Regions from separate parts of the Chryseobacillus diguaensis genome, predicted to be linked through region 1. Evidence: riboswitches for the same ligand, from Rfam matches in the RefSeq annotation. Region 1 holds a riboswitch; the other holds the start of a gene.

The links. A riboswitch is a leader RNA that binds a small molecule or an ion and turns the genes downstream of it on or off. The one in region 1 is predicted to bind S-adenosylmethionine.
Region 2: linked by a shared signal. The riboswitch ahead of ACOT8F_RS04620 (methionine biosynthesis PLP-dependent protein) and the one ahead of metK (methionine adenosyltransferase) in region 1 are both predicted to bind S-adenosylmethionine.

The regions. Positions count from the first base shown of each region.
Region 1 is NZ_JBMKNV010000003.1:605-16,347, reverse strand. Features, by position in the region: gene ACOT8F_RS05195 (ABC transporter permease) at 1-1,173, opposite strand, end outside; gene ACOT8F_RS05190 (ABC transporter ATP-binding protein) at 1,163-1,861, opposite strand; gene ACOT8F_RS05185 (ABC transporter permease subunit) at 1,877-2,842, opposite strand; gene ACOT8F_RS05180 (ABC transporter ATP-binding protein) at 2,839-3,714, opposite strand; gene ACOT8F_RS05175 (GntR family transcriptional regulator) at 3,707-4,096, opposite strand; gene ACOT8F_RS05170 (hypothetical protein) at 4,291-4,470, opposite strand; gene ACOT8F_RS05165 (glycogen biosynthesis protein GlgD) at 4,546-4,707, opposite strand; gene ACOT8F_RS05160 (YtzC family protein) at 4,717-4,980, opposite strand; gene mnmL (tRNA modification radical SAM protein MnmL/YtqA) at 5,142-6,104, shown strand; gene mnmM (tRNA 5-(aminomethyl)-2-thiouridylate-methyltransferase MnmM) at 6,104-6,679, shown strand; partial or broken gene ACOT8F_RS05145 (MgtC/SapB family protein) at 6,834-7,505, shown strand; gene ACOT8F_RS05140 (tetraprenyl-beta-curcumene synthase family protein) at 7,617-8,696, opposite strand; gene ACOT8F_RS05135 (alpha/beta hydrolase) at 8,699-9,496, opposite strand; gene ACOT8F_RS05130 (gamma carbonic anhydrase) at 9,677-10,204, shown strand; gene ACOT8F_RS05125 (phosphatase PAP2 family protein) at 10,593-11,150, shown strand; gene ACOT8F_RS05120 (glycosyltransferase family 4 protein) at 11,191-12,333, shown strand; gene metK (methionine adenosyltransferase) at 12,501-13,697, opposite strand; SAM riboswitch class I at 13,963-14,133, opposite strand; gene pckA (phosphoenolpyruvate carboxykinase (ATP)) at 14,496-15,743, shown strand, end outside.
Region 2 is NZ_JBMKNV010000002.1:352,606-368,348, forward strand. Features, by position in the region: gene ACOT8F_RS04525 (CotY/CotZ family spore coat protein) at 217-657, opposite strand; gene ACOT8F_RS04530 (CotY/CotZ family spore coat protein) at 917-1,408, opposite strand; gene ACOT8F_RS04535 (spore coat protein) at 1,553-2,026, opposite strand; gene ACOT8F_RS04540 (hypothetical protein) at 2,121-2,405, opposite strand; gene ACOT8F_RS04545 (spore coat protein) at 2,439-2,843, opposite strand; gene ACOT8F_RS04550 (DUF1360 domain-containing protein) at 2,980-3,384, shown strand; gene ACOT8F_RS04555 (hypothetical protein) at 3,460-3,603, shown strand; gene ACOT8F_RS04560 (hypothetical protein) at 3,733-3,954, shown strand; gene ACOT8F_RS04565 (YjcZ family sporulation protein) at 4,063-4,191, shown strand; gene spoVIF (sporulation-specific transcription regulator SpoVIF) at 4,498-4,755, shown strand; gene ACOT8F_RS04575 (VanZ family protein) at 4,846-5,523, shown strand; gene ACOT8F_RS04580 (UvrD-helicase domain-containing protein) at 5,557-7,821, opposite strand; gene ACOT8F_RS04585 (hypothetical protein) at 7,990-8,241, shown strand; gene csaA (chaperone CsaA) at 8,321-8,653, shown strand; gene ACOT8F_RS04595 (YetF domain-containing protein) at 8,674-9,372, opposite strand; gene ACOT8F_RS04600 (YdbC family protein) at 9,522-10,016, shown strand; gene ACOT8F_RS04605 (GNAT family N-acetyltransferase) at 10,285-10,710, opposite strand; gene ACOT8F_RS04610 (YjcG family protein) at 10,710-11,228, opposite strand; gene ACOT8F_RS04615 (alpha/beta hydrolase) at 11,284-12,006, opposite strand; SAM riboswitch class I at 12,188-12,349, shown strand; gene ACOT8F_RS04620 (methionine biosynthesis PLP-dependent protein) at 12,442-13,566, shown strand; gene metC (cystathionine beta-lyase) at 13,574-14,743, shown strand; gene ACOT8F_RS04630 (putative protein N(5)-glutamine methyltransferase) at 15,316-15,743, shown strand, end outside.

The sequences.
Region 1 (15,743 bases):
ACTGCCTGCAGTGGAGGATAAAATCATTGGAATGATTTGATTGGCCGCCATGCTTATACCGTAAGAAATGAAAATGCCAATGACAGATCCCAAGATCCCAATCCAGGCGCTCTCCATTAAAAATATCCGTTTGATGATTTTAGGCTGAGCTCCAATGGCCTTCATAATGCCTATTTCCTGTGTTCTTTCCGTTACTGCCATTGTCATTGTGTTGAAAATCCCTATGGAGGCAATCAGTACGGCTATTGTCCCGACAAAAATCAGTCCGATTTTAAACACATTAAAGAAGACGTTCATTCCTTTTACTCTCTCTGAAATAGAATCTACTAAATAACCCTTTTCCTTTAGAGTATTTGAAATATCTTCTACTTGATCAATCGATGATGCATAGGCATTCAGCTCATCAAATTTTGTTTTCTTCTCACCAGTGAAGGCCTCGAAGGCAGGCTGATTTTTGTCACTGATTAAAATATTTGTATCCATGACATATTCGAGCGACGGTTTTTTGGCAATTCCGACTATTTTGAAGGGGTAGGTCTTAGTTTCTTTTTTCCCATTAATCATTTTGACAACATCTAAACTGACTGTCTGGTTCAGTAAATTGCCTGTAAACCCTTTAGGGTCCTGATAGGAATCTTCGGTGTCAGGGTTTTGGATATGTTTGAGATAGGCCGCTTTCTCCTTTTCCGTCAGCAGCGTTTTTCCAAAATGATAGCCGACCACAATTTCATCGGGTGATTTGGGAAGACGTCCTTTTTCAAGGGTGAGATCCGCTTTGGTTTCTTCTTTCATATCAGTTAAAAAGGGGCGGATATCATTGCTTTTTCTGTTTTTAAATGTAATGGCAGGACTTGTTTCAGGATTGTCTGTCCCAATAAAAATGCGGTGTACAACAGCCTTGACCCCATCCACGTTCGAAATGTTTTGGATTTCGCTAGGACCAACTTTGGCTTCCTTTTTTCCATCCTTCTCTTTCCCTGCCACAGATATCTCGGTCAGGATCTGCTGTTTTTCAATTTCGTTCACTGCTGACTTTTGCAAACCAAAACCAACCGAAGCAAGCACGATCAGAAAAGCACAGCCCATTGTTGTAGCAAGGACAGTCATGAATACGCGAAGCCTGTTTTTTTTCATATTTCTTCTGACAAGACTGATTTGATCTTTAAACTTCAACTCTTTCACCCCTATTTTCTAGAATTCCATCTGTTAACCGGAATTGTTTGCCGCTGATTTTCGCAACTTCATCATCATGAGTAATGATAAAAAAGGTGATGTTTTTTTCCTTGTTGAGTTCCTTGATCAAATCCAGAATTTCATTTTCCGTTTCAGAATCGAGGCTTCCTGTTGGTTCATCTGCCAGGATTATTTCAGGATTCAAAATCAGTGCCCTGCCAATACTGACTCTTTGCTGCTGCCCGCCTGAAAGCTCACTTGGATAATGACTTCCGTGTTTTTCAAGTCCGAGCCTATTCAGCATCTCAAGCACCCTTGATTTTCTTTCTGCAGGTGATACGCCTTTTAAGGTTAACGGCATTTCAATATTTTCAAAGGCTGTGAGGCTGGGGATGAGCTGAAAGCTCTGAAATATAAAGCCAAAATGATTTAAGCGGAACTCCGCCCATTGTTTTTCATTGAAATCTGTAACGTTTTGGCCTTCGATCATGATCTCGCCATCGGAGGGTTTCATATAGCCAGAAATAAGATTAAGAAGTGTTGATTTTCCAGAGCCGCTCCGCCCAACAATAGCAGCAATTTCTCCTCTTTCTGCTTCCAGCGTAATATTTCTCAATACTGGAATTTCTTCTTCCTTCCCCTTTTTCCCGATAAAAAAGGAATGGGACAGATTTTTTATTTGAATCATTCTCGTTTTCCTCCTTTAATTAATTTTAAATTTTTGGTAAATCAAGAAGTATCCTATTGCTAAGCCTATAGCCGCTCCAATCAAAACACCGATAAAATAGCCGTAATATTGTCCAGATGAAAAAGAGTAGCCCGCACTGCCGAATCCCATTACCCCGAGCAGGATCACAATAATTTGAACTGGATGATTTATTCCTTTCCACAAAAAGAAATAACCGTTTCTTTCTATAGGCTGTTTCACAAAAGAAAAATAGGCAATGAGAGAAAATATGACAGTATATACAAGCGGTACAACCGGGCTGGCAAATCCTTCTCCATTAAAAATGAGGGAGTTGCTTGGGGAATACTTCAGTACCCACTTGTACTGATTATCAAGCTCTATATACGACGCTCCATGCGTAAAAACGTTCACATTTGCCATCAGCAGCGTGAAGAAAAGAACCGGCAAAACCATTACACTGAAAGCAACAAGTCCTTGAGCGAAGCTCGTTCCCGTTAAACAGCCTGCTGCAAAGATCAGCGTGTAAAACATAAGCAGGCAAGACGGATACAAAAGGTAATAGTCATGAAAGCCAGTGACTTTAGCATGTGTAAACTGAAAAATGGCTGCTGAAAGAAGGTAAGAAATGAGCACAGGAATGATGATGCTAAGTACGCCATTCAGCCACTTTGTCATGAATAGCCTTCTTCTGGAATAAGGAAGCGATAGCGAAAAATCAAACGTCCCTCTTGACCGTTCTATACCAAGCTGCAAAATGGGAAAAATGATGAGAGCGTACATGGAAATTCCTATAAACGAATTATGTGAAAAGTTAAAAGCAAAGACTGGATCAACTGGCTGGTTTAACTTAAGCAGCTGCAGATGGGATGAATAAGCCGACCAGATCCGAAAGGGAACTTCAACAACAAGCACGAGCCACAATAGAAATATGACGGCCTTATTCTGTTTCCATTCTTTTAAAAATAAACCTGTGCCTATCATTGGTGCTTCCTCCCAAACTTTGAAATAAAGACTTCCTCAAGAGTGACCGGCATTTCGTTCCATATACTCGGTTTGATGGAATGAAGCCATTCTCTTTTGCCTGCATCATTTTTATCGAGCAGAACCGTATAAAATACTCCAGTATGGCTTAGAATCGGTATTCTTCTTTCCAGCAGCAAATCATGCACATCTTCTTCAATGGCAAACTGAACTTTCGTAAAATCCCCTTTCAGCTCATCCATATCTGCCAAACCTGTCAGGTGATTATCTTCCAGAAATCCAATGCGGCTGCAAATTCTCTCCAGATCTTCAAGTCTGTGCGATGTGATCAGAATGGCTGTCTCTCTTGTTGCTACTTCATCAATCATCAGCTGCAGAATGTCGTGCCGTGTGACAGCATCAACTCCATCTGTCGGCTCATCAAGCAATATAACTGCCGGTCTTGAAGAAAACGCCATTACTAATGAAAATTGTTTTTTCAGTCCTGTTGACAATTCTCTGTATTTTTTTGTTTCAGAAAGGTTATACCGTTTCATCAGCGTTTCGGCATAAGCTTGATCAAAATCCGGGTAAATGCTTTTGTACAGCTTAGCTAATTCCTTGAATGAGTATCTTTCGTAAAAGGGGTTCTGCACAGGCATATAAATGATTTTTCTCTTGACTAGGGGATGGCTTCCAACTGAAACATTTTCGAAGGATACATCGCCCTCATCCGGCAATAGGATTTGCTGAATGATGCGAAGAAGAGTGGTTTTTCCTGATCCATTTCGGCCGAGCAAACCGAATATTTCTCCGGGATAGAGAGTAAAAGAAACCGAATCAAGGACAAGCTGGCCATTCATCCCTTTAGAGATATTTTTAACTTCAAGCATCTTTTTGCCCCCCCACTTCTTTTTTAATATCATCAATCCATTCATGAATTTCATTTATATCTATTCCTGCATAAACCGCGTCAACGATCAGAGTTTTCAGCTGGTCTTTTAGCATCTCAATCTTCCCCTCATCCAATTTTTTTGCCGCGGTTTCAGAAACATAGGTCCCTCTTCCGCGCAGCGTTTCGATGATTCCTTCCCGCTCAAGTTCCTTATATGCTTTTCCGACTGTATTTGGATTAGCGACAATAATGGTTGAAAGCTCACGCACAGAAGGCAGCTTATCTCCAGGTTTTAAAGCCCCTTTAAGACAAAGCTCCTTCATTTGCTGAACAACTTGCTCGTAGATAGGGGTTGAACTCCGAGGATCAATTTGGATCATCGATCTCCCTTCTTTCTCCAATTGGTTTTAATGTGTTAAGTGTATTATATTAAGTAATACACTTAATACATTATGAGATATTTGATAAAAAGTCAATCCGTTTTGGAAAATTTTATATAAAAACAGAATCGTTTTCGATTTTTCTCTTTAGTCAATAAAAAAGGATGCAGCCTTTTGTTCGGCTGCATCCTCTTCTATTCCCTATCCTGCTCGATATCATTTTCGCTTTCTACTACCACGTCAATGTGGCCTTGTTCTTCAAGCTCAGTCTGCTTTTGAAAAGCCTCTTCTTCTGTAGGAAAAACAGGGCCTGCAAAAACTCTTTCCAGCGTATCTTTATCTGTATATTGTACGATAAAACTTCTTACATCCATTTTCATCGCCTCCAGTTTTGTGATTCCCTTTAGAAGGCGGCGGCAAACCAGTGTGAGGGCTTACCCGGAATATGGCTATTTCTCTGTATGCTGCTTTGATTTGATAGGCTGGCTGGTTTTGGCATTAGCTCCCTTAATTTCGTTTAAAGCAATGGCTTCTTGACCAACTTCGAAATCATGCTTGCTGCCGTTTTTTGTTTTTTGTTCAGGATTGTTTTGCTTGGATCTTTTTTTCATGTCAGCCTCCTAATGGCTTTGGAGAATCATGTTATTTTGGAGCTCCTGCAGCTGAAGACGCATGCGGTAAAGTTCTTCACGCTGCTGTTCATTGGAACTTAAGGAAAGCTTATTAATGTCATTCACAGCATCTTCAAGCATTGTTTGAGCTTTTGTATATTCTGTATCGTTATAATGCTCCTGCATACATCCGCTCTTGAACTGTTCTTCCGCATATTGAAGTGTTTCAGAACACATTTTCAAGTGATCGGAAACCGATTGTCTTGTTGCCATCTAAAGCATCTCCCTTCTGCCTTTGAAGCGAAAAGCTTCACCATTAGTTTGCTGCAGCAGGATGGTTTTACCCTTTTAAATTTATGGCAGCTTGATTGTTTTCAGGGGAAATTTATGTTACCATATTTTGATAAAAAAAATCCTTTTAGGAGGCTGCTGATTTGAATCAGTACAATCCTTTTTTATACGCAAGTGATGATAAACGTTACCATACATGGAATTATCATCTTCGCTGCCATTTTGGCCACAAGGTATTTAAAATAGCTCTTGACGGCGGATTTGACTGCCCTAATAGGGACGGCACAGTCGCTCATGGAGGCTGTACTTTTTGCAGTGCGGCAGGTTCCGGTGATTTTGCTGGAAACCGGGCTGATGATCTGCTGACACAATTTAATGAAGTAAAATTAAAAATGCATCATAAATGGAAAGATGGAAAGTATATGGCGTACTTCCAGGCTTTCACGAATACTCATGCACCTGTTGAAGTACTGCGTCAAAAATATGAAACGGTGCTTGGTCTTGAGGATGTAGTTGGTCTTTCTATTGCGACAAGGCCTGATTGCCTTCCGGATGATGTCGTTGAATATTTGGCGGAACTGAATGAGCGAACTTATTTATGGGTTGAACTTGGCCTTCAAACGGTTCACGAAAAAACAGCGAACCTTATTAACAGAGCCCATGACTTCAATTGTTATAAAGAAGGCCTTGAAAAACTCCGCAAGCATGGTATTCGTGTCTGTACACATATTATTGACGGATTGCCGATGGAAGATGAAAAAATGATGATGGAAACGGCAAGAGAGGCTGCAAAGCTCGATGTCCAGGGGATTAAAATTCACCTGCTTCATTTGCTTAAAGGCACTCCAATGGTTAAACAATACGAAAAAGGGATGCTTGAATTTTTGTCCTTTGATCAATATGTGAGTCTTGTCTGCGATCAGCTGGAAATATTGCCTCCTGAGATGATTATTCACCGAATTACCGGTGACGGGCCAATCGATTTAATAGTAGGCCCAATGTGGAGTGTGAACAAGTGGAGTGTATTAAACGCTATTGATGAAGAGCTGAAGAAAAGGAACAGCTATCAGGGCCGGTATTACAACCTTGAAAGGACTGGCGTTTAATGAAGCTTGATGGCATTCTTCCTTTTTGCAGAAAACTCTTGTCATTAGCTGTTTCTGAGGGAGACATCGCGGTTGATGCTACTGCCGGAAAAGGAAATGACACATTATTTCTGGCAAAACTTATAGGTGATAACGGACATGTTTACAGCTTTGATATTCAAAAAGAGGCGATTGATGCAACAAGAGAAAAGCTCGTTTTAAATAAATTGGACCACAAAGTGACTCTTATTCAGACCGGACATGAGAACGCAGCCGAAGTCATTCAAAAAGCGCATGCAGGAAGAGTTGCTGCAGCTGTTTTTAACCTGGGCTACCTTCCCGGCAGTGATAAGTCTGTCGTTACAAAGCCAAATACAACAATACAAGCGATACGAGAGCTTTTCCGTTTAATGAAGCCAGCAGGAATGATTGTGCTCGTGGTTTATCACGGCCATACAGAAGGACAGGCCGAAAAAGAAGAATTGTTATCATATGTACAGGAGCTTGATCAAACAAAGGCACACGTCATGCAGTACGGATTTATTAATCAAAAGAACAATCCGCCTTTTATCATTGCCATCGAAAAGAGAGGATAAAGAGGCGGATGATGCAAAACGATAGGCAGTACCTGGCTGATGGAAGACATTCCACAGCTTTTTGCGTTTTATTGTGATGCTAAGCAGGTTTAGCATATATAGAAGGAAATTCAAACAACTATTCCAACATAAAAATTATTAAGGGGGTGTTTTTATGCCATCCATTATAAGCCATGAAGAAGCCATTATTAAGTTATTTTTATCCTTCGCAGTCGGATTAATCATAGGGTTTGAAAGGGAAATCAAGAAAAAGCCTTTAGGATTAAAAACAACCATTATTATCTCGGTTAGCTCCTGTTTGCTGACATTAGTATCCATTGAGTCAGCCTATACCTTTGCAGAAGCCTATAAAAGTCCGATGGATCCTCTTCGTCTTGCTGCCCAGATCGTTTCAGGTGTTGGTTTCCTCGGTGCTGGTGCTATTTTAGGAAGAACAATGATGTGATCAGTGATCAGCGGCTTAACAACGGCTGCCATCGTTTGGGGCGCTGCAGGCCTGGGCATAACGATTGGAGCCGGTTTTTATATAGAAGCCGTTACTGCGACCATTATGATGATTCTTTCCATCGATTTGCTTGCACCGTTCCTAAAAAAATTTGGTCCAAAGACGCTAAGGCAAAAAGAAATGAAAGCAAAAATATTCGTAGGTGAGGAAAAGAATATCCAAGATGTCCTTTTTGAACTTAAAAAAGAGAATCTGAATATAAAATATATTCGGATCAGAGATCAAAAGGATGATCTGGCAAGAAAAGTTGAACTTGCACTCATGACTGCTGAAGACCTTCATACTTCTGAAGTATACGAGAGATGGGTGTTCTTTCTGTAGAAATTGAATTGGCTGGATAATGCCCTTTCCAAAATACAAAAGAGGACTGACTCTGTTTGCGTGCAGAGTCAGTCCTTTTGTTTTTCTGTGCTAAAAAAAGCACATGGATAGTTAAGAGCTTTTTTTCGATGAGAACTTCTGTATGGTTCTGTAAGCTCTTCCATTCAAATAAAAGAACAGAGAGGTGGTACCGCCATGCCTTAAAAGTCTTCGGGCAATTTTGTTAAGATCCCTTTGCCCTGCTACTTTATTGTCTGATAAATATACTCCAAGCAAGCCCCTGTTAATCAGCCTGTGAAAGCTTTCATGAGGGATGCCTTCCAGATTTGTATCAGCCTGACTGATAAAATGCTGCATTCTGTCAATCATGTCTTCGCGTGTTGGATAATAGCTGCAGAAGTTCAGATCACCGCCGATCCGGTCTTCTTCCTCATCAATTAAATAATCAAGCAAAATATGCAGCCCCTGAATGTAAGGGAAATAGCTGTCTCTGATTTTAAGAGCCATATCTTCATTAAATGACTGCTGGAAGGCATATGCAACTAAACAGAAAATCCCTAATGTCGAACCGGCGCATGCGGAAAATTCGTACCATTCCATAGCAGGCAGCTGCTTTCGATGCCCTTCAAACCAGTTTTCCAGACGGGGAACCCGTTCTTCAAATGTAACATGCTTATGTACCTGAAGATCACAATAATAGCCGGAAAGCTCAAGCAGATGGCTTTTAATCAGATCGTATTCAGGAAGATTCCTTAGGATCCGCTGGCACGTTGAAACGAGATCATTTAAATAGCCGCCATCATTTTGCTCTGTTCGGAATTGATAAAAATTTTTTGTTTCAGCACCGCACGTCAGAGCATCCGGCATCGACTGATGAAGCATTCTAAAATCGACAGGATCAAGACTTGTACTTCTGTCACATAAATTATCGAGATAATCACTGATGGTCTGATAAGCAACAATAAATTCAATGCACTCTCTCAAATAAGGGCCAGAAAGAATGGCAAGAATACTTCCGCCCTCGCAGTGAAAGCTTTTAGAATCTATACTTGCCAATGCCTGTTTTCTAAGCTCCGGGTCGGGAATGCTTTCAGCCTTTTCCCTCCAATTTCCGAGATATTCATGAACAATCGGGAATACCTCCCTATAGACTTTTGTCATTAACCCAAGAGGATTCCCCGGGATATTCATACTTATTCACTCCATTCACTTTCCGGCAAGTGTGAATCTGCAAAATGCTTTGCCATGTTAAATACTTTATCACGGTCAGGTTCATTAAAGATCTCGTGGTAGAAGCCTTTCCATTCTTTGTAGGACTTTTCCAGAGCATCCAGCCGGTTAAACCAGGATCTGACTGCCATTTTCTCTACTATTTTATCATCTCCGCCCTGCATAAGCAGAACCGGGACATCAGGAAAGTCTTTGATTTTTGTATGAGCTTCTTCGATAGCTTTTACTAATTCCCTGTACCAGCGCACTGAAACCTTGGTAACGTACAGCGAGTCATTTTCATCCTCATCACGGATTGATTTATTGCGGGTCGCAATATCGATGCTGAGTTTCGAATTCAGTCTGAAAGAAGGTGTAATCATATTCAATCCTTTTGACAGTAAATCAAGCGCAGGGTTTGGTTTATTGACAATTCCGAGGCATGGGGATGAAAGGATCACTCCGCTCAGCAAATGATGTTTTTCCTGAAGAGACCTGATCACAATCAATCCGCCCATGCTGTGCCCGAGCAGGAACACGGGGAGCTCATATTTGCCGGCCTCTGTAATCCAATCATTCACTTCTTTTATATATTCATCAAAAGAGTCTATATGGCCTCTTTGCCTTGTGGACGTACCCTGGCCGGGAAGATCTCCCATAATAATATGATATCCCGAACAGCGCCACATCTCAATCAGCCATCTGTATCTTCTATGATGTTCTGCTGCTCCGTGTACGGCAACAATTACACCTTTCGGGCGTTCAGCCAGCCATTTCCACATCGTATCCACTCTCCTGCTGTTATAAATTTTCTGCTGTTATTAAGAGCGTTTAACTCTTATGTAAATCTCTTTAAAAGCAAATGATTTTACGGTTTTCCTTTTAAGAGACACCTGATATCCTGTGTAAATATTTGCTATTATAAAGAAAGCATCACAAATTTGAAAGGAATGAATATTCAAATGATCTATCCTTACAAAGGAATCATCCCCAAAATTTCCGATTCAGCTTACATTGCTGACTTTGTCACTATTACAGGGGATGTTGAAATTGGTGATAAGTCAAGCATTTGGTTCAACACAGTGATCAGGGGAGATGTGGCCCCTACCATCATCGGAAACCGCGTTAACATTCAGGATCAATGCTGCCTTCATCAAAGTCCTGATAATCCCCTCATTATTGAAGACGAGGTTACTGTGGGCCACCAAGTCATCCTTCACAGCTCCATTATTAGAAAGCATGCTCTTATCGGCATGGGCTCCATTATTCTTGATGGTGCCGAAGTAGGCGAGGGTGCTTTTATAGGTGCAGGCAGCTTAGTTCCTCAAGGAAAAAAAATACCTCCTGGCACCCTGGCATTCGGCAGACCTGCCAAAGTCGTCCGAACCCTGACGGAAGAGGACTTAAAAGATATGAACCGGATCCGGCAGGAATACGTTGATAAAGGACAGTTGTATAAAAACACCAATTCTATAACTCATTCTTCATAAAAGGCTTTATGTTTATGTTATCATTGCCGGATGATTCATAAAATAAATCACCGGCTTTTTTAAGCCTCTTTTCTTAAGCTTTGTCGCTCATGATTCTATATATAGTCCTTGAAACCATTGGGATGGCAAAAACTTTTAAAAAAAGATGCCCCGATGCTAGTCTATATGCGTGATAAAAGCATGTACGAAAAACAACAATCTCTGCGAAAACAGTCTTTTTTAAAAACGCTTCATAAGACGAAAAACATAAAAAGAAACCCTTTTTACTCTTCTCTAAAAATTTTTAAAGAATTTGCAAAGAAATGATTGGAATTCTTTACAATATCTTATTATTAACTAAATATTTCTAACTTACAATGATAAGAAAAGGGGTAAAGGAGCATCTATGATGAAGACTAAACTCATTGCAAACATGTATCATTTTGAATGTAGACTGTTTCGCAGCTTGAACCGTCATTTTGACCGTAAAGCTTTGAATTTTTACTTCAGGAATATTACTCATGTCGGCGGAGCTGCTTCAACCATTTTTGTTTGTCTCTTCCTTATTATTTTTACTTCAGGAGCGTTGCGTTTTGCAGGAATCGCGAGTGCAGCAGCTCTTGCGCTCAGCCATATACCAGTTGCCATCGTGAAAAAACTCTACCCGCGCAAGCGTCCATATATCACACTTCATGAAACAAAAGTTCCTGCAAATCCTTTGGAGGATCATTCATTCCCTTCTGGGCACACTACAGCGGTTTTTTCAATCGTTGTCCCGCTCCTTATGTTTATGCCCGGTCTTGCTATTGTTCTGATCCCGCTTGGAATTAGCGTTGGCCTTTCAAGGATCTATCTTGGCCTTCATTACCCGTCGGATGTTCTTGCAGGTTTCTTACTGGGAACTTCCACAAGCATGTTAAGCTTTTTGGCCGTAAGTCAGATTATTTCAAACCAGATGTTGTCCTAAAAAGAGATTTGGTCCGATCTTAAGCTCTGGGGGGATTCAATTGAAAATAGCATTATTTACAGATACGTATGCTCCTGATGTTAACGGAGTTGCGCGTACATTAAAACGGTTCACTGATTATTTAGATACAAAGGGACATGAATACAAAGTTTTCGCTCCTGAAAGCACACAGGAGTCCCTTTTTTCCAGTCATATTCACCGATTTGCCAGCTTCCCGTTCTTTTTATATCCGGAATGCAGGGTAGCGTGGCCCAATATGCTTCAGGTCAAGGCAGAGCTTCAGAAATTTCAGCCTGACCTCATCCATATAGCTACACCCTTTAACATCGGATTCTGCGGACTGCACTATGCGAAAAAATTGAATATCCCAGTTGTAGGCTCTTATCATACAGATTTTGATCAATACCTTGACTATTATGATTTGCAATTTTTCTCGAAATTTTTATGGAAGTATATGCACTGGTTTCACAGACCGTTCCAGAAAATTTTTGTTCCCTCAATGGAAACAAAGGATCAGCTGAGAAAACAGGGTTTCCGCAATCTTCATATTTGGGGCCGCGGGGTTGATTGCTCCCTATTCAAGCCCGATTTTGAAGATCTTGATCTTCATCATGAATACGGCATTAAAGAAAAATATATTTTAACATATGTAGGCCGGCTCGCTCCTGAAAAAGATATTGAAACACTGATGAAGATATCCCATCAGCTCCCGGCATCCATGAAAGACAAAGTTCATTGGGTCATTGTCGGAGATGGTCCTTCCAAGACCGAGATGGAAAAGCAGGCGCCGGATAATATGACCTTCGCCGGTTATTTAAGCGGCAAAAATCTTGCGCGACTGTACGCGGGTTCTGATTTATTTGTATTTCCATCTCCAACAGAAACCTTCGGAAATGTTGTACTGGAAGCTCTTGCCTGCGGAACGCCAGTTGTTGGCGCAAATTCAGGCGGTGTAAAGAACATCGTACAAGAAGGCAGAACCGGTTCATTATGCGAACCAAGAAATGCAGAAGATTTCATTCAAACAATCGGCCGATTGCTGGGCAATGAAGGTCTTCGTAAGGAAATGAAATATCATGCCAGAAAATATGCTCTCTCACAGACATGGGACCAAATTTTTGACGGACTTTTAAAAGAATACGAAGATGTTTTGATTGAGCTTGATGAAGTTCGTTATGCGTAACGCCATTATTCCAAGCTTATATACATGATCATGTTTCAAAAAATGACTGTTTAGAAAAAGCCTCAGGCCGTATTACATTGGCTAAAGGCTTTTTTCGTACCGGGAATATTTCAGTGGACTCAAAAAAGCCCGGGAATTTTTTTCCCAGGCTTTTGGATGTAAGACGATTATTTAACGGAAGCAAGCAGTGCTTCCACTTTGTCTGTTTGCTCCCATGGAAGATCAAGATCATTACGGCCAAAATGTCCGTAAGCTGCTGTTTGTTTATAAATTGGACGGCGAAGATCAAGCATTTTGATAATGCCTGCAGGACGCAAGTCAAAGTTTTCGCGAACTGCTTCAACAAGCTGCTCTTCAGTTGCATTTGAAGTACCAAAAGTGTCGATCGAAATGGAAACAGGCTGAGCAACCCCAATGGCATATGCAAGCTGAACTTCACACTTGTCTGCTAGACCTGCTGCCACGATGTTCTTAGCTACATAGCGTGCAGCATAAGCTGCTGAACGATCAACCTTAGTAGCATCCTTACCAGAGAATGCACCGCCGCCGTGGCGAGCATAACCGCCATAAGTATCTACGATAATTTTACGGCCAGTAAGACCAGCATCCCCTTGAGGACCTCCTATAACAAAGCGGCCTGTAGGGTTAATGAAATACTTTGTATTTTCATCAATCAACTCTGCAGGAACAACTGGTTTAATCACATGCTCTTTCAGATTCCGCTGAATTTGCTCCAGGCTTATTTCAGGGTGATGCTGAGTAGAGATAACAATTGTATCAATACGAACAGGCTTATCGTTCTCATCATACTCAACTGTAACCTGTGTTTTACCATCTGGACGAAGGTAAGGAAGAATCTCTTCTTTGCGTACTTCTGTAAGACGGCGAGACAGCTTATGAGCTAATGAGATTGGAAGAGGCATCAATTCTTTTGTTTCGTTGTTGGCATAACCGAACATTAAGCCCTGGTCTCCTGCACCGATTGCTTCGATTTCAGCATCTGTCATTAGTCCTTCTCTTGCTTCAAGAGCGCGGTCCACTCCCATTGCAATGTCAGCAGACTGTTCATCGATGGAAGTCAATACAGCACAAGTTTCTGCATCAAATCCGTATTTTGCCCGAGTATAGCCGATTCCTTTAATTGTTTCACGGACAATTTTTGGAATGTCAACATAGGTTGTTGTAGTAATTTCTCCGCTAACGAGGACAAGGCCAGTTGTAACGGATGTTTCACAAGCTACACGCGCATTCGGATCTTTTGCAATGATGGCATCAAGAATGGAATCTGAAATTTGGTCACAAATTTTATCCGGATGTCCCTCCGTAACAGATTCTGATGTAAATAGACGGCGATTTTTTGTCATTCTGTTTCCTCCTTTGACTCATTTATTTTGGTTACATGATTTCTTGCTGAGACGGAACTCATTCCCTTTTATCTTTACCTTTTAAACGATCTTTCTAAAATGAAAAGTTAGATTGAAACGTCTGGTTATAATTTGGAATCAGATAAATCCTTGAGCATTTTTCATCTAACTCTTTTCTGCAAAGCTTGCCTAACTGCTTTGTAAGAAAAGAGAAGTACAAAAAAATCCCTTCCTAAAGAGGAAAGGGATTGTAGTCTGCCTTTCGCTCTTATCGTTCAAGGCCTGTTGCCTTGCCTCAGATTAGCACCTTTGCCTGAAAAAAGGCTTTTTCATTGGCACACACTATTTTTTGTGCTGCCATTCCAAAGCGTTTTTTTTCGATAACCAGGTTGCTGGGTTTCATAGGGCCTGTCCCTCCACCAGCTCGGGATAAGAGAATCCGTTCAAAGTCATATATTACCCCAGAGTTCTGTCAATTGTCAACAAAAAATGACACGCCCTATTTTTTTTAGAAGGTTCTATTAAAAGAGAAATTTTTAAAGGTTTTTCTATGAATTTGCAGAAAACATTAATGAGATGATTTATTATATAAAACATAAACCTGTCCCAAAAACCAATTAAACATGGGATTTGATAATTAGTCGTACCAAATGAACAGCTTTGGCATAAATCGCATTAATTAGTATAGATTATTCACTTAAATGTGTTATACTATTTATGAGTAAATGACCAATAGTGCTAATTATTGGTACAAATAGGATTAGAGCAGTGACTACCAAGCAAAGGAAGGGTATGTGGATGAATACAATTACAATCACAAATGAGCTTGCACAATTACTATCTGGAGAAAATGTTTTTCACAACTTATCTGTACCACAGCTCGTTGAAAAGGTTTTATCCAGAGATGAAGCTGTTCTGACCTCAACTGGAGCTATTCGCGCAACTACAGGCGCTTACACTGGGCGGTCGCCCCGTGATAAATTCATCGTTAAGGAAGCTTCTGCAGAGGATAAAGTTGACTGGGGTACAGTAAACCAGCCGATTACAGAAGAGGCTTTTGAAAAACTGTATATCAAAGTTGTCAGCTACTTAAAGGAAAAGAATGAGCTGTTTGTATTTAAAGGTTTTGCAGGTGCCGACGAAAGATACCGCTTGCCGATCCAGGTTGTGAACGAATTTGCCTGGCATAACCTTTTTGCCCATCAGCTTTTCATTCGTCCGGAGGGTGATGATCTGCTTAAACATGAGAACCCTTTCACGATTATCTCCGCTCCAAACTTTAAAGCAGATCCTGAGACAGACGGAACAAATTCAGAAACCTTCATTATTATCTCCTTTGAAAAAAGGACCATCCTAATTGGAGGGACTGAATATGCAGGAGAAATGAAGAAATCCATTTTCTCCATTATAAACTATTTGCTTCCTGAACAGGGAATCATGCCGATGCACTGTTCGGCAAACGTTGGCCAGGAGGGAGACGTGGCCCTTTTCTTCGGACTTTCCGGCACAGGCAAAACAACACTCAGTGCTGATGCCAGCCGCAAGTTAATCGGAGATGATGAGCATGGCTGGTCAAACAGAGGCGTTTTCAATATTGAAGGCGGATGCTATGCGAAATGCATTAATCTTTCTGCTGAAAAAGAACCGCAAATTTATAATGCCATCCGTTTCGGTTCTGTTTTAGAAAACGTGGTTGTGGATGATGATTCAAGAGCGGCTGATTACGATCATGTTTTTTACACAGAAAATACTCGTGCAGCCTACCCTCTTGAAGCCATTGATAACATCCTAAAGCCAAGTGTTGCAGGCCATCCTTCAACGATTATCTTTTTGACTGCTGATGCCTTCGGAGTACTACCTCCAATCAGCAAGCTGACGAAAGAACAGGCTATGTACCATTTCTTGAGCGGTTATACGAGCAAGCTTGCAGGTACGGAAAGAGGCATTACATCGCCACAGGCTACTTTCTCTACTTGCTTCGGCTCACCATTTCTGCCGCTTAGAGCAAATGTTTATGCGGAAATGCTCGGTGAAAAAATTGCAGAG
Region 2 (15,743 bases), on a different contig from region 1:
TTCAGCATGATTAAATTAAGGCTGTTTTCGCAAAGCTTGTTGCTATTCGTATAGTCTTGGAACACGAATAAAGATTAGCTTATTGGCATCTTTTCTTAAAATTCGCAACTGTAATTCTTGCTCTATATTCACTTAAATGGTTGAAAAAACAACAAAGTGTAAGAAAAGAGCCTAAATTAAAAAAAATGGTTCCTGACTTCCAGGAACCATTTTGCATTAATGTGTTCTGTTGATTAAGCGAGGATTCAAGCATTGGATAGCACTGAAGCAGTTCAGGTCAGCTTCAATGCAGAAATCTGATTTTTCAAGGCGGAATACCTGGCAGGCATCATCTTCGCTAAAATCAAGTACATGACGGTGTTCGTCAAATGCAATCAGCAAGCGAAGGGTTGCGCAGCAGCCTCTAATTTTTTCAACACGAAAGAAAATTGTAGTAAAACAATCGCCGGCTTGAAGGCCTCCTACGTTTCCGAAAGCTTTGAAGGGTTTTCCTTTTTGAGTAAAAAGAATGAACGGAATGGTATCACCCAATGTATTTGAAGGAGAAAGCAGGTTTGAAAAACAGCTAGTCGGGCAATTTTCTTCTACAGCATTTTGAAGATCATTAATGTTTTCCACTGCTTCGCATACGCAAGTAAAATGTGTTTTTGAGCTCATTTATTTCCCTCCCATTTAAGTAATTTATCCCTAATAGAATAGGCAGGTACAAGATTAAAGGTGCTAGGAAGAATGCCTATCTTATAAAAAAGACTTTTTTCATATGGTCTTTGGACAAATAAAGAATAAAGAGCATAGCATCAATTTATTAATTTAAAGAATTTACTTCATATATATGAAAGGCATTGCATGAATGTTTAAGAAAAAAGCCACATGAAAAGAGAAAAAAAGACTACCGGTGCCGGCAGTCTGTTTTTTTTTAACCATGATGATGATGTTTTTTCATTTGCGGTGAAACCCGGTTCACCAACTCGGGTGACAAACATTGGATCGCACAGAAGCAGTTAAGGTCTACTTCGATGCAGAAGTCTGTTTTTTCGAGTCCGAAGAAATCAGGGTCACAAGGATCGCAAACGCTGATTGTTTCTCCTTCAACGTTAACCGGTCTTAAAAGGGATAGTGTTGCACAGCATCCTTTTAAGTTTTCCACGCGGAAAAAAATGGTTTGGAAGCAGTTCATGTCATCTGTAAATCCGCCTACATTACCGAAAGCGCTGAACAAATTTCCTTTTTTGTCAAACAGCAAGAAAGGAATTGTATCTCTTCCTGGTGCGCTAGCCGGGCTAAGCAGATTGCTGAAACAGCTGGTAGGGCATGATTCCTCAACAGCATCCTGTTCAGCTTTAATATTTTCAACGGCTTCGCAAACGCAGTTTTCAAAACGTTCATGAGATTTGTGTCCGCAGCTCATGCTTTTCAACTCCTCAACTATAGATAATTGACCTTGGTCTTTAACAACATATGTGTTTATGCCTTGATTGGTGTGGGTCAACGTCACGGTTATGTATGGGCAAAAAAGAAAAAGCAGGGTAAATTCCCTGCTTCTTCGGAGTTCTTACAAAATGCCAACTGAGACAACAAGCGCCAAAAGGATTTGAAGCAAAGCTTGAAGGGAAAGGGCAACTTCTGTGTCTGTTGTGATTACTTCGACATTGCGTGAATTTTCGATAACCAATTTTTGGTTTTGCGATTGTCTGATTGAAGCTCTTTGAAGAAGCTCCTGTGTTACAGTTTCAGCACGCTGAGCGTCAGCAATTGTCAAGTTGATAACAAGGGCAATTCCCACTTGAAGAGCAGCCTGCAAAGATGTAGCTACTTGAGTTTCAGTTGTAGATACTAAGATGTCGCAAGAATCTCTGATGATGATGACTTCGTTAGAAGATTGATCTGTGGTAGACACTTGGTCTGCTTCCTGCTCAACTCCTCTATTGAATTCGTTGCACCATTTGTTTGGGGAATATTCTGCACTTTCAGTCGGATGACATGAACCTTTATCAAGAGCTACCCAAGAATAGGATCTAGTTTCCATTTATTTATTTCCTCCTTTCAATTTACTACATTAAATGATGGTCTGCCGTCTTTGGTATGAGACAAACAACTAAATTTGAAAACCCATTTTTAGTTTATTTGTCATCCTTCTTGTCCTGAAGCATTTCTCTTAAGGTTTTGTTCTTAGGGGCTTCGGACACTTCCTTCGTATCTTCAGTCACTTTTTTGGTTGGGCTGGCCAGAAAACTTTCCACTTTTGTTTGAAGATCCAAAACAACACTTTTCAGCTTTTCCTTCTGTTCATCAGAAAGCTTGCGGCGGGATTCTCCGTCAACATTGTTCTTAGATAATACATCAGAGACGAAAAGCTGCATAAGAGTTGAAGAAATCTCAGTCAGTTTATCCTTGTTCTCAGACATGTTAATTCACTCCTTTTTATAAGTTTAAAAGGGTCAAAGGATTCCAATTTGAACTAGAAGTGCCAGCAAGATTTGAATCAGCAGCTGCAGAGACAAGGCAGCATCTGTATCTAATGTTTGAACCGTTACGTTGTTAGAGTTGATAATAATCAGTTTCTGATGCTGAATTTGCTTAGTAAACGTATTTTGCAGCAGCTGTTCTGTAACCTTTTCAGCTTTTATACTATCTGCGATAGAAAGATTGATTGAAAGTGTTATAGCAACTTGTATGGCTGCCTGGAGAGATACTGCCACTTCATTATTTGTGGTGATAACGGTTATATTGCTGGAATCCTTTATATGAATATATTCTTCAGAGACCTGGATGGTTTCTTCAGCCTGTACAGCTGTTTCAGCTATCTGATCCTCATCTTCATGTGCTGACCTATTAGTAGGCAAATGATTCACTCCTTTCCCTTATATAGTTATTTAATGCAGGGACAGTGCATTTGGAATGGGAAATACATACATTCTTAGCACCCATTTTTGAGGCAAATATGGAATTTGAGCACAAACAGAAGGAAGGCAACATATTTTGAAGGTCTTTTCATACCGTTATAAAGAGACAAAATGGATGGTGAAGCTGATGGAAAACCAATGGTTTATGCTGATTGCCTTTTCAATTGCTGTGTTTCGGCTTACAAGACTATTTGTTTATGACAAAATTACAGCCTTTATCCGGGAGCCTTTTCATCGGGAAGTCATGATGAAGGATGAATCAGGAGAAGAAGCGGTCTACATAGAAATAAAGGGGAAAGGAATTCAGGCATTTATCGGTGAGCTATTGAGCTGTTACTGGTGCACAGGGGTATGGTGTTCGCTGATTTTATATATCGGCTGCAGACTATGGCCAGGAGGGTTTGAGCCTGTTATTATCATTCTTGCCATTGCAGGGCTTGGAGGCATTCTGGAAACTGTTGTTTCAAAGTTATTAGATTAGGACATTCGTGTAGAGCGGGAGTGAGCAATTTTCATAAACTATTTCATATCCATAAGCAGGAAGGTGGGGAATAGTATGGACAGACCAAAAATGAATCCTGCCTCAAATCAAGTTCAATCCAATCAGGGAACGACTTCATTTAAGAAACAAGCATCAGCTGTGAAAAAAAAAGGCTGCGGGTGCGGGAAGAATAAATCAGCAAATTCGTGGAATCGTTAAATCCATAGGGAGTAAAAAGACCATGAAAAAAATTAGCTTCATGGTCATTTTTCATGTAACGGACATTCTCGCAGGCTCAAGTATTATTCAGAACCTGCATATATTATTTTAGCCCGTAAAGGAGTGAAGATGATGGCAAAGCTTGATGAAGAATTCGAAAAAATGTTTGGTAAATTTATAGGAAGACATGAAGGTGTAACAGATAAGAATGAAGACTGGATACAAAAAACTGAAAAAGAGATGAAGGAGCTCGAACAAAACGGAGCAGGTTTTGAAAAGGAAATGGACCGTCTCGCATCAAGCATTGAAGGATGGATTTTAAAAAATCATCCTGATGGAAAAGGATTTTGAAGGGAAATTGCAGGATAAATTCCGCTTATGCCCTATGTGTTTGTCCATACCTTTTATAAACCCCTCACATATATTGTTAGGGAAGAACGAAAGGGAGGTGCTTCGCACATGGGTTATGGATATGGATGTGGTGGTTACGGCGGCGGTTACGGCGGCGGCTACTATGGTTCAACTTTCGTATTGATCGTTGTATTGTTCATTTTGTTGATTATTGTTGGTGCTTCTTTCTACAACTAATGATTTTCCCTCCTTCAATGTTTGTGAAATATGAAAGTACGGGCAAGCGGCCCGTACTTTCTTTACTTAAGGCTCTTTTCTTAAACTTTGTTGTTATTTCTTTCATTTATGTGAAATTAGAGCAATAGGACATTAGAAATTATAAGAAAAGATGCCACGGAGCTAATCTTTAAGCGTGTTCTAAACCCATACGAATTGCAACAATCTTTACGGAAACAGCCTTTATTCAAGACATCAGGAGGCAAGGCTGCACACATTCTAGGCGGCCTCATATGATATACCATCAAGTTAGGAGGTTTTATAATCATGGATAATGGGTTCTTTAAAAGCCTTGAAAAGAAAACCGGCGTTAACATGAAAGAAGTTATTGAACTGGCAAACTCCCTTCAAAATGCTAATTTTAAAGATGAAAAAACGGTTCGTGGTGTTATCCGGAGAGTTTCGCAAATTGCTAACAAACAAGTGCCGAAGGAAATGGAAGATAAAATTGTCAACTCAATTGTAAGCGGCAAAGAAAAGCTTGATTTTAATACTATTTCGAAAATGATGAACAAAGGCAAATAAGGTGCGGGGCATCCTGCCCCCCCGTTTTCTTTTTGAATAAAAAAGTGGTAAATTAATGAATAGATTTCAAATTGCAAGAGGAGTATCCGTGTGAAAAAGTACTGGTTTTTGATTGTTCCCCTGATCTATTTTATTCCAGGGGCTATTGTAGATTTCAGAAACAAATTTGGCAATCCGAATTATGAAAACAGCCATTATTTAATTGGAGCCATGTTAAATTCCTTTCTTATTGAAGGACTCCTTTTCTTTTTAATAAAGAAAACATCCGTGAAAAGGCCTTTAGATGGGTTCATCTTTTTCTTTTTCAGTTTTTATATTGTACAGCTATTCGGAAATGCGCTGAGCTTTCCGCTTACCTCTTTGCTCGATCACCCATTCAGGGGAAGCAGCCTGTTTAGTGAAGGATATCCAATGGCCATAAACCTTGCTCCATTTGTCTTAACGATCCGGACAATTGGAGAAGAGGGAGCACTGACTTTGCTTATTGGAAATGCTTTAATGCTCACCCCGCTTGCCTTCAGCTGCCTCTATTTTGGATGGATAAAAAGCAGTAAAGCTGTCATAATCGCAATGATACTTCTCAGCTTCGCTGTAGAGACAGTTCAATTTATCGAGATGCTCATTTCTTCTTTTTTCTACATAAAAGATTTAAGAACTTCTGATATTGATGATGTGATCCTGAATTCCTTAAGCGGGTTAATAGGTGTGTGGCTATACAAGCTTTTAGAGCCCTATTTTATGAATGAAAAAAACCGGTCTGACAGATAAGTCTGACCGGTTTTTGGGTATTTATACTCTTTTTTAGCCAGGACTGACAGGAGAAAGCAATCGGGATGGTGCGGCTTTTCTTCCGCGCCTGAATAGCGGTACAGATAAAAACAGCTCTTCCTTCGCCCTCGTCATCGCCACGTATAGAAGGCGGCGTTCTTCTTCCAGCACGGAAAAATCTCCGTTTCTTGCAGCCTCTAGCGAGTAATCGTGCGGAATGCTGCCATCGACTGTTTCTAAAACATAAACATATCTGAATTCAAGACCTTTGGCTCTGTGGATGGTCATCAAGCGGACGCCTTCACCGTCCATCTTTCCATCCTTTTTAACAGCTGCAGCAAGTGCCTTCATATGTTCAGCATGATCAAGAAGGTCTGAGACGGTTGTGAATTTTTTAGCGATGACCTTTAAATCTTTAATATCATCTGATCCTTTTTCAATGGAATTGCCTTCATTGCCGCGTTTTTTCATGTAGTCTGCAAAGCCCATCTTTTTTTCAACGGATGCGATCGCCTCGAGTGGAGGGAGATTTTTCAGCCGTTTGAAAATAGGTATGATTTCTTGCAATTTCTTTTTTTGAAAAGCATGAATGTGTTCAATTTTCAAAAGGGCTTCAAGAAGGGAACAATCTTCCAAAATGGAAAGCCCTTTTACTTCGTTCAATATGCTTTGTTTTAAAAAGAGAGAGAAAAGCAAATCATGAAGGGCAGCTGCATCATCCGGGTCAAGGGAAAGTTTGAGGTAAGCAAGCAAGCTTTTTACCATTCTTCTGTCATAGAACGAGACACTTTCTTTTTCAACAGTAAAAGGAAGGCTGGATTGGGATAGCCGTTCAAAAATTGCCCTTCCTGATGAATGAGTTCTATATAAAATGGCAAAATCTGAAGGGTTTTCGCCATTTTTGATTTTTTCCTTCATATCATTCACAATTAGCGTTGCTTCTTCTTCTTCGTCATATGGATAGAAAAAAATAGGTTTTTTACCGTTGTCGAAATGCGGATTCATTTTTTTCTCATATCTGGTTTTGTTTTTATCAATGACTTTGTTGGCAGCTGCCACAATGGCATGGCTTGAACGATAGTTAGTTGAAAGGTGAATGGATGCGGTGCCCGGAAAATCCTTTTCAAACTGCAGCAGATAAGAAGGGTCGCTGCCCCTGAAGGCATAGATGGATTGATCGTCATCTCCTACAGCAAAAACGTTTGCCGCATCACCAGCAAGATTTTTAATCATTTCGTATTGCACTTTGTTGATATCCTGAAACTCATCAATCAGAATGTGCCGAAAGCGGTTCTGGTACTGCGAGAGCAGTGACTCGTTTTCCTCAAGTAAATGCAAGCATTGAAGCAGCATATCATCGAAATCAAATTGGCCGTTCTCTGACTTCATTTCTTCATATCGCTTGTATAAAAAGAGAGCATCTTCTTCAAATTTGTCTTCGCATTTAATATTTTTCGGAGACAGCATGGAGTTTTTCCAGAAGGAAATTTGCTGCAATGCCTGGTCGTACGGAAATTCCTTTTCATCCAGATGCCGTTCTCTTCCAGCGTGCTTTACAAATTGTTCCTTTTGCCAATCCCACTTTATCAGATTCTTTCCATCCCATTTTTCCCTGTCATGGTGAAGAAGAATTTTATAAAAAATACCATGAAAGGTGCCGATCACGATTTGACTAATGTCTTTAGGATCTAATCCGTAAAGTGCAGTCATCCGCTCTTTCATTTCCTTTGCTGCTTTAACAGTAAAGGTAACGAGCATAATCGACTTTGGCCGTACACCTCTTTCTTTTATCAGATGAGCAGCCCTGGCTGTTAACACTCTTGTTTTGCCGCTCCCTGCACCAGCGAGTACAAGGAGGGATTTTTCTTCCGAGGTAACGGCATTGTATTGTGCTTGGTTCATCGTAATTCCCGGCATCACTTCAAGGGCAGGTTCAAGGATTTTTTGGAAGCTTTCGATTACCTTTGCTGCTTGAGGAGATTTCCATGCTGGAGAGGGGAGTGTATCCGCTGTTATAGCTCTTCCTTTAGGAATGCGGAAGCCCCCTGAGCGTTCTTCATTAACAGGAGCATGTTCTTTCTCTAAATGGCGGCATTCTTCTATACATGCCGAATCCTTCTGAACCCCTGGGTGATAAAAGGAGGGCGACTGATGGATTTCCATTTGAAGCCTTAAAGCTTTCCCGCAAGAGGGACATGATAATCTTCCTGTTTGTCCCAATTCATATATACGCTGATACTCTTCTCTAGGAAGAGAGGACAAGCGAATCAGTTTTTCATCGTTTTTAGCAAAAAACATTTGGAGTTCACTCCCATAAATTGCCTATGCGCATCGTATTAATTTAAAAAATAGATATATGTAAAATTAAAAACAGACAAAGATAATCTTATCAAAAGGATTCGAAAAGGAAAAGCAAGTTTTGGAGAGAGCGGAAAAGGGTAAGAATCTTTAAGGAGTGTGATCAGGATGAGTTTTGTAGCGCCAATTCAAATGGATCAGTACATTCAATATGCGAACCGGACCGTAAATGATAAAGCAGATTATGCCTCAATTTCTAAAGTTTCCAGGATTCAGTTAAACGGAAGACACATTGAGGAAGACCGGAAAGAAGAAACAAGAAAATTTGCCCATATTCTAGAGAAAATAAAAAGAGAACCCTTTAAAAAAGTTCCTTCAACTGTAACAGGAAAGGGCTTTGTGATTCACGAGATCATTTAACCAGTTCTTTATACCTAAAAATGTCAGAATATTAGGATTATTAGTTCGGATGCAGCGGGAGAAAGGATGCAGTTGACCTGTGGCAGAAATTAAAGATTTTTTAAAATTGGATGTCAGGATTGGTACTGTATTAAAAGCTGAATTTTTTCCAGAAGCTAAAGTACCTGCGATCAAAATGACGATCGATTTCGGACCTGAGATGGGGACAAAACAAACAAGCGCTCAAATTACAGAGCGGTATACACCTGAAAATGTTGTAGGGAAACAAATAACGGCGATTGTTAATTTTCCTCCAAGAAGAATCGCTGGATTTAAATCGGAAGTGCTTGTTCTTGGCGGTGTGCCTAATAAGGGGGATGTTGTTTTGCTGTCTCCAGATGAAAAGGTGCCGAATGGAACACCTATTGCATGATACATAGAAAAGGAGTGCCCCTAGTTACCGGGCGCTCCTTTTTCATCGGATTCCTGAACATGAAGACCTCCGTCCTGCCGCCATTCAGCAAAAAAGACATCTTTTGAGGAAAAGATCTTTTTCTTAGCTAATTCAGCCATGAGCCACTCTTTTGTCAAGTTCGCTTCATCAAGATTATCTTCTTGAAGCTCGCCATCCAGAATCAGTGTATAGGGAAGAGAAGGCTCTGCAGGATGAAAAGAAAAATCTTTTCGGACAGGATAATCATACTGTGCTTTTTTCATAATGCTGATGCTTCCGTCAGTTTCAAGAATGGCATGTTGAATTTCTCTCAAGGAAAAAACACCTTTTGACCGGACCATATGCTGCACCTGGTTAATATCTATCTTTTCTTTTTTTAGATTTTCTTTTACAAGTTTGCCATCTTTAATAATAATGGTCGGACATCCTTCCAGAACACTTCTCGTTGCATTAAATTTCTGGGTAAGAAATTCCACCATGTAGATGAGTAATCCCCAAATAACAATCGCGAAAATGATTTCTGAAATTCCGATATCTTTATCAAAAACCGCATTTCCGACGAGTTCTCCTAATACTAGGGCTGAAATAAAGTCAAAGGTTGTTATCTGGGTTATCTGAGTTTTTCCAAGTATCCTGGATATAATGAACAAACAAATAAAGCCGAGAACCAGTTCTAATGCTATTCGAAAGAAATCCATTCATATCACCTATCCATAGCGTGTACGATAACAGGATATTTAAACCAGTTTTTTAAACAGGATGGAAAAATAAATGAAGCATTGTTTAAATAAGTGTTTAACTACTGGAAAAGAGGGAGTATTTTTGAAAGGGAAGGGAGAGAACCTATATGCTGATCAAGTGGATACAGTGCAAAGTTAGCAGCGGGCAAAAACAGCTTTTTTCAAAAGCTCAGGAGGAATGGGCAGCATTAGAAAAAGTAAAGGGGTTTATTGGACAAGCTGGCGGATGGAGTCTGACATCTCCTGATGAGGCTTGTATCGTTTCATTATGGCAGAGCCAGGAGTCCTATGAATATTTTATGAAGCAAGAGCATGATGAAATCTTCCTGAATAGCGGCCAGAAATCAACCTATAAAAGGATCTCAGTGTCTCTATTTGAAGGACCATCCTTCACCCAATTGAGCTCCTTTGAACATTTGAATTTTTTATTCCTATCAGAGGAAAAGACTGATTTAGATGAGACAACCCTCTGTTTAAACGGAAAAAATAAAAAGAACGGAAGAAATATCTATATTTCGATCAGCGAGTTTCCCATCAATCCAATTGAAAAGGGAACGTCAGTTGAAATCGAAAAAAGATGGACCGTTCTTAAAATGCACTAATAAAGTTTTTTAGTGTAGCTTTCAGCCAAATTCTTCTCAATATTTTTTTGAGAAGTGTTCGAAAGTCTGGCATGATGAAACAGAATTTCTGGTGCAGATGGAAGGGTATCCCATATGTAGTAAAGAGCGCTAGCAAAGAGTAGCTTCGTGGCACCTTTTATTAAAATTTGCAGAAATAATCTTGCACTGAATTTGCTTATTTGGATGATAAAAAAGTTTAAGAAAAGATCCTAAAAAACAAAAGACAGCACAATGCTGTCTTTACAGTTTAATTGAGGCGCTTTTTTGTCATTGTTACATGAGGAATGCCGGCATCCATGAATTCATCTGAGACGACCGTGTAGCCAAGCCGTTCATAAAATGGAACAGCCTGCGTTTGTGCATTGAGCTTGAAGGCTGGGAGATTCGGTGCGGCAATATTTTCGAGTTCGTTCATGATCATTTTACCGGCGCCTTTTCCTCTGTACTCTTCAAGAATACAGATGCGTTCAAGCTTGCCATAGCCGTCTGCTTCCCGAATTCTCCCTGTGCCTACCGGCATATTTTCATCATAAAGGACTACATGAACGGCCCTCTCATCATGTTCATCCAATTCTTCTTCTCTTGGCACATTCTGTTCCTCTACAAATACCTTGAAGCGTACATCAAATGCATCTCTTAACTCTTTTTCATTTTGTACAACTGAAACGCGCATTAAGCTTCTCCTTTACCAAGAATATAAGTCTCGTATACTGTCCAAGACCCGTTATCCAGCTGATAAAGAAGATGGAAGCGGTCAATTGTTTCTTCGTAATGAACCTCAGTCATTTTCAAGCTGCCCAAAACATCTGAATGCTCCTGTTCAGAAAGATTTTGGCCAATGGTTATATGAGGAACGAAAGAATATTCTTCTTCGCCTTCAAGGGTTCCCTGATGAAGAAGCTGACGCAGTTTTTCGAGTTCTTCGGTCGGTTCAACCTTAAAATAAATCACACGGTTAACAGGTTCAAAGGAGCTGAACTTTTTAATGGTGATTTCAACAGGGTCTATCTGTTTCCCAACTTCACGGAGCTCTTTTGAAATAGCATTAATGTCCTCGTCATGCGCTTCAAAAGGGGCTCTTAGAGTTAAATGCGGCGGAATCAAAGCATAATGAGGGTCATAGCGTTTTCGATAAGAATTCGCCAAGTCTTGTAATTTTTTTGATGGGAATAAGGCTATCCCGTACTTCATACGTGTTCCCTCCTAATGTAGAAATTCATGTAATGTAAAATTTAGCCTGTCTTTTTTATAGCATCGCTTTTAACGTTTTTTCCAAAAGCGGCTGCCAGTAAGTCCAGGTGTGATCCCCTTCAAATTCTTCATAAGTATACGAAAATCCTCTTTTTTCGAGTAATTTTTGCAATTCCCGGTTAGGAGTCACAAAATCTTCATGAGTTCCCTTTGTTGTTGGCACATTGGTTTCCCTTTCCCCTATTTGGTGATAGATCGATAATTTCGGTTCCCCTTTAAAAGAAGAAACGGCTTCAAGCACTTCGGCGTTTACTAGAGGGGACTGCAGGATCACTTTACCGAAAATATTCGGATAATCAAGTCCCGTCATTAAGCCAATAGTAGCTGCGAGGGAATCACCAATAAGTGCCCTGCCTTGACCAACTTGATAAGTAGGAAACTCCTTATCCAGAAATGGAACAAGTTCATGTGCAAGAAATCTTTTGTAAGCGGCAAACTGGGAACCATCGGGATGATATTTTTCCCACCGGTTGTTCCTGTCGATGTAAGGTACACCTACGACAATCACATTATCAATTTCTTTGCTTTCCATCAACTTTTCAATCAGCCGGGGAACCCTTCCAAGCCTGAAATAATCCTGGCCATCCTGGGCAATCAGGAGGGTATATTTATAAAGCGGGGAGAAGGTTTTCGGCAAATAGGTTAATATCGTCATCTCTTCGTTTAATGCTCGCGAAAATAATGAAGTCTCTTTTACAATTCCTGTCTGCTTCTCCATTCCAAATCCTCCAAGCTGCAAATATAGTATGAAACGCTTTCAACATTTTAACATGAAATAATAAAAAATGCTTTTTGCACCATCATCATAATAGAAAATAAAGAATCTTTTCATGAAACACTTGAAAAAAACATAGATTTCCTGTAGAGTTATACAAAATTCATATTTTTCTAAATGTTACATCTTATCAAGAGAGGCAGAGGGACTGGCCCTGTGAAGCCTCAGCAACCGGTCAAATGAAGTAAAGATTTGCTTATTTTGCACGCGCAATGCGTCAGAGTATAGATCTCACTTCATTTGCCAAGGTGCTAAATCCAGCAAGCAGATGCTTGGAAGATAAGAGGAAGCCGCCTTGTAAATAAAGCCTTCTTCTTAATCGAAGAAGGCTTTTTTGATTTTTGAATGAAAACAATGAAAAGGAAGAGGGATATTTATATGAACCAGCGTATTGAAACTATTCTTGCACAAATCGGAAACAGAAGTGATCAGGTAACAGGTGCTGTGAATCCTCCCATCTATTTAACAACCGCATATCGCCATACAGGTATTGGAGAATCCACAGGGTATGACTATGTAAGAACAGGCAATCCGACAAGAAATGTAGTGGAAAAGGCGATTGCAGAGCTTGAAAATGGAGATAGAGGATTTGCCTTCAGTTCGGGGATGGCTGCTATTCAAACGATTATGGCCTTGTTTAAGAGCGGTGATGACCTGATCGTTTCTTCTGATCTTTACGGCGGCACTTATCGTTTGTTTGAACAGGAATGGCGAAAATACGGTTTATCCTTTCAGTATGATGACTTTTTCGATCTTGATGAAACCGAAAAAAAGATCACAGCTGACACAAAAGCCATTTTCCTGGAAACACCAACAAATCCGCTTATGCAGGAAGTTAATATAGAAAAAATTTCACGTCTTGCGAAAGAGCATGATCTTCTGGTGATTGTCGATAACACATTTTATACACCAGTCCTGCAAAAACCAATTGATCAAGGCGCCGACATTGTTATTCACAGTGCAACAAAATACCTTGGCGGCCATAACGATGTTCTGGCAGGACTTGTAGTTACAAAGGGCGCAGAGCTGTCTGACGAAATGTATGTTCATCAAAATGCTATTGGAGCTGTTCTGTCTCCTTTTGATTCCTGGTTATTAATCAGAGGGTTGAAAACATTGTCCTTGAGAATGGAGCAGCATAACCGGAATGCCAAGGAGCTTGCAGCGTTTCTTGAAAGCTTGCCGGAAATTGCAGATGTTCTTTATCCAGGAAAAGGCGGAATGCTTTCGTTCAGGGTTCAGCATGAAAAGTGGGTAAATCCTTTTCTGAAAAGCTTGAAAACCATTACCTTTGCGGAAAGTCTTGGCGGTGTTGAAAGTCTTATTACTTATCCTGCAACGCAAACCCATATGGATATTCCAGAAGAAGTACGCATTGCAAACGGAGTCTGTAACAGGCTGCTCAGGTTTTCAGTAGGAATTGAACATATTGAAGATTTGAAAGCAGATTTACAGCAGGCATTTGAGAACATAAAGGAGGCTGAAAAAATTGAGCAATACTGATTGGTCTATGCAAACCAAGCTATTGCACAACAAACATAAATTTGACAGTGAGACAGGGGCTGTAAGTGTACCGATTCAGCATGCCTCAACCTTTCACCAAATGGACTTTGATTCTTTCGGGAAGTATGACTACAGCCGTTCAGGAAATCCAACAAGGGAAGCGCTGGAGCAGGCGATTGCAGAATTGGAAGGGGGGGCACGCGGTCTTGCTTTTTCCTCAGGAATGAGTGCTATTTCCACTTCATTTCTGCTGCTTTCGCAAGGGGATCACGTTTTAGTATCAGAAGATGTTTATGGAGGGACATTCCGGATTGTGTCAGAGGTGCTAAGCCGCTTTGGCATTGAGTATACGTTCACGGATATGACGAATTTGCATGATGTGGCATCTAAAATCCGTCCGAATACGAAAATCATCTACATTGAAACACCATCTAACCCTCTGTTAAAGGTTACAGATATAAGAGGCATCGTGAAGCTTGCAAAAGCAAATAACTGCTTAACTTTTTTGGATAATACGTTTTTAACACCAGCGCTGCAGCGGCCGCTTGAGCTTGGTGTCGATGTTGTCCTTCATAGCGCTACAAAGTTTTTATCCGGGCACAGTGATGTGGTGGCAGGGCTTGCTGTTGCACGAGACGCCGAACTGGGCAACAAGCTGTATAAGCTGCAGAACTCTTTTGGAGCAATTCTAGGGGTACAGGACTGCTGGCTTGTCTTAAGAGGATTGAAAACATTGCATGTGAGACTGGAACAATCAACGGCATCAGCAAGGAAGGTAGCGGAGTACCTGTCAAAGCAACCTGCAGTTGAAGAGGTTTATTATCCAGGATTAACGTATCATCCCGGATATTCCATTCAGCGTTATCAGGCTGATGGGCCGGGAGCTGTGCTGTCATTCCGCCTTGAAAATGAAGCTGCCGTAAGAACTCTTGTTCAAAATGTAAAGCTTCCTGTTTTTGCAGTTAGCCTTGGTGCAGTTGAAACGATTCTTTCCTACCCGGCTAAAATGTCACATGCAGCCATGCCGAAAGCAGAGCGGGATGCAAGAGGAATCACAGATGGCCTGCTTAGACTGAGTGTCGGTTTGGAAAAAGCTGAGGATCTCATAAAAGATTTTGAAGAAGCATTAGAAAAAGTTCCGGCGAAAAAGGCTCATTATCTCGCAAAAAGCAGATGACCAATTGGTTGTCCGCTTTTTTTTTTGGCTCAGTTAAAGCTTAAGGGTGATTTTTACACCTTATTGTTGATTGGAGCGGTTGCTGAGACTCCTGCTTAGAATAGCGTGTCAAGGGAGACACACAGCAGGAGCAAAGCAACGAGGAGGCTCTAAGGTAAGCCCTCTAAAGCTTGAGTGCCTGCTAGCTGAATCAGCAGCCAAGTCTAACAGTTTTTTTTAGAAAGGCTGTTTTCGCAGAGATTGTTGTTTTTCGTACATGCTCTTATCACGCATTTAGACTAGCATTGGGTCATCATTTCTTAGAGTTTTTGCCATACCAATGGTTTCGAGTACTAAATATAGGGTCATGAGCAACAAAGTTTAAGAAAAGAGCCTTTAGAAATAAGGGAAGCAGGGGGAATGGAAGCTGCCTATTTGTGCTAATTGCAGTCATGCAATTAGCTCTGTTAATGGACGTTGTTGATTTTAAAGCATAATTAAGAAGGAACGTTCAAATTTTTCGCGAATGATCTAATATACAATCAACAATTAACGATTAGGTGGTAGTTATAGGAGAGCAAAATAAATTTTATATGGATGAACAAACGGGAAAAAGTATAATCTATAGGCTTCGAAGCTCTGGTTGTGTTTTTGCAGAAGAAGAGGCTCGGCTGCTTATTTCTGAATCACGGACATTAGAGGAACTTAAAAAAATGGTTGAAATCCGCGCAGAGGGTTTACCTCTGGAACACGTCATTGGGTACACAGAGTTCTGCGGTTTGAGGATAGAGATAGACCCTGAAGTCTTTATACCTCGCAAACGAACCGAGTTTCTTGTCCGCCAGGCAAAATCCCTGACTTGTATAGGGGATATCGTTATTGACCAGTGCTGCGGGTCAGGAGCTGTGGGTGCAGCTCTTGCAGGAGTTTTAGGAGGGGCCGTTTTGTACTCTGTTGACATCGACCCTGCTGCAGTACGCTGTGCCGCCCGCAACACAGCTGCTTTCAATGGCCGCGTTTT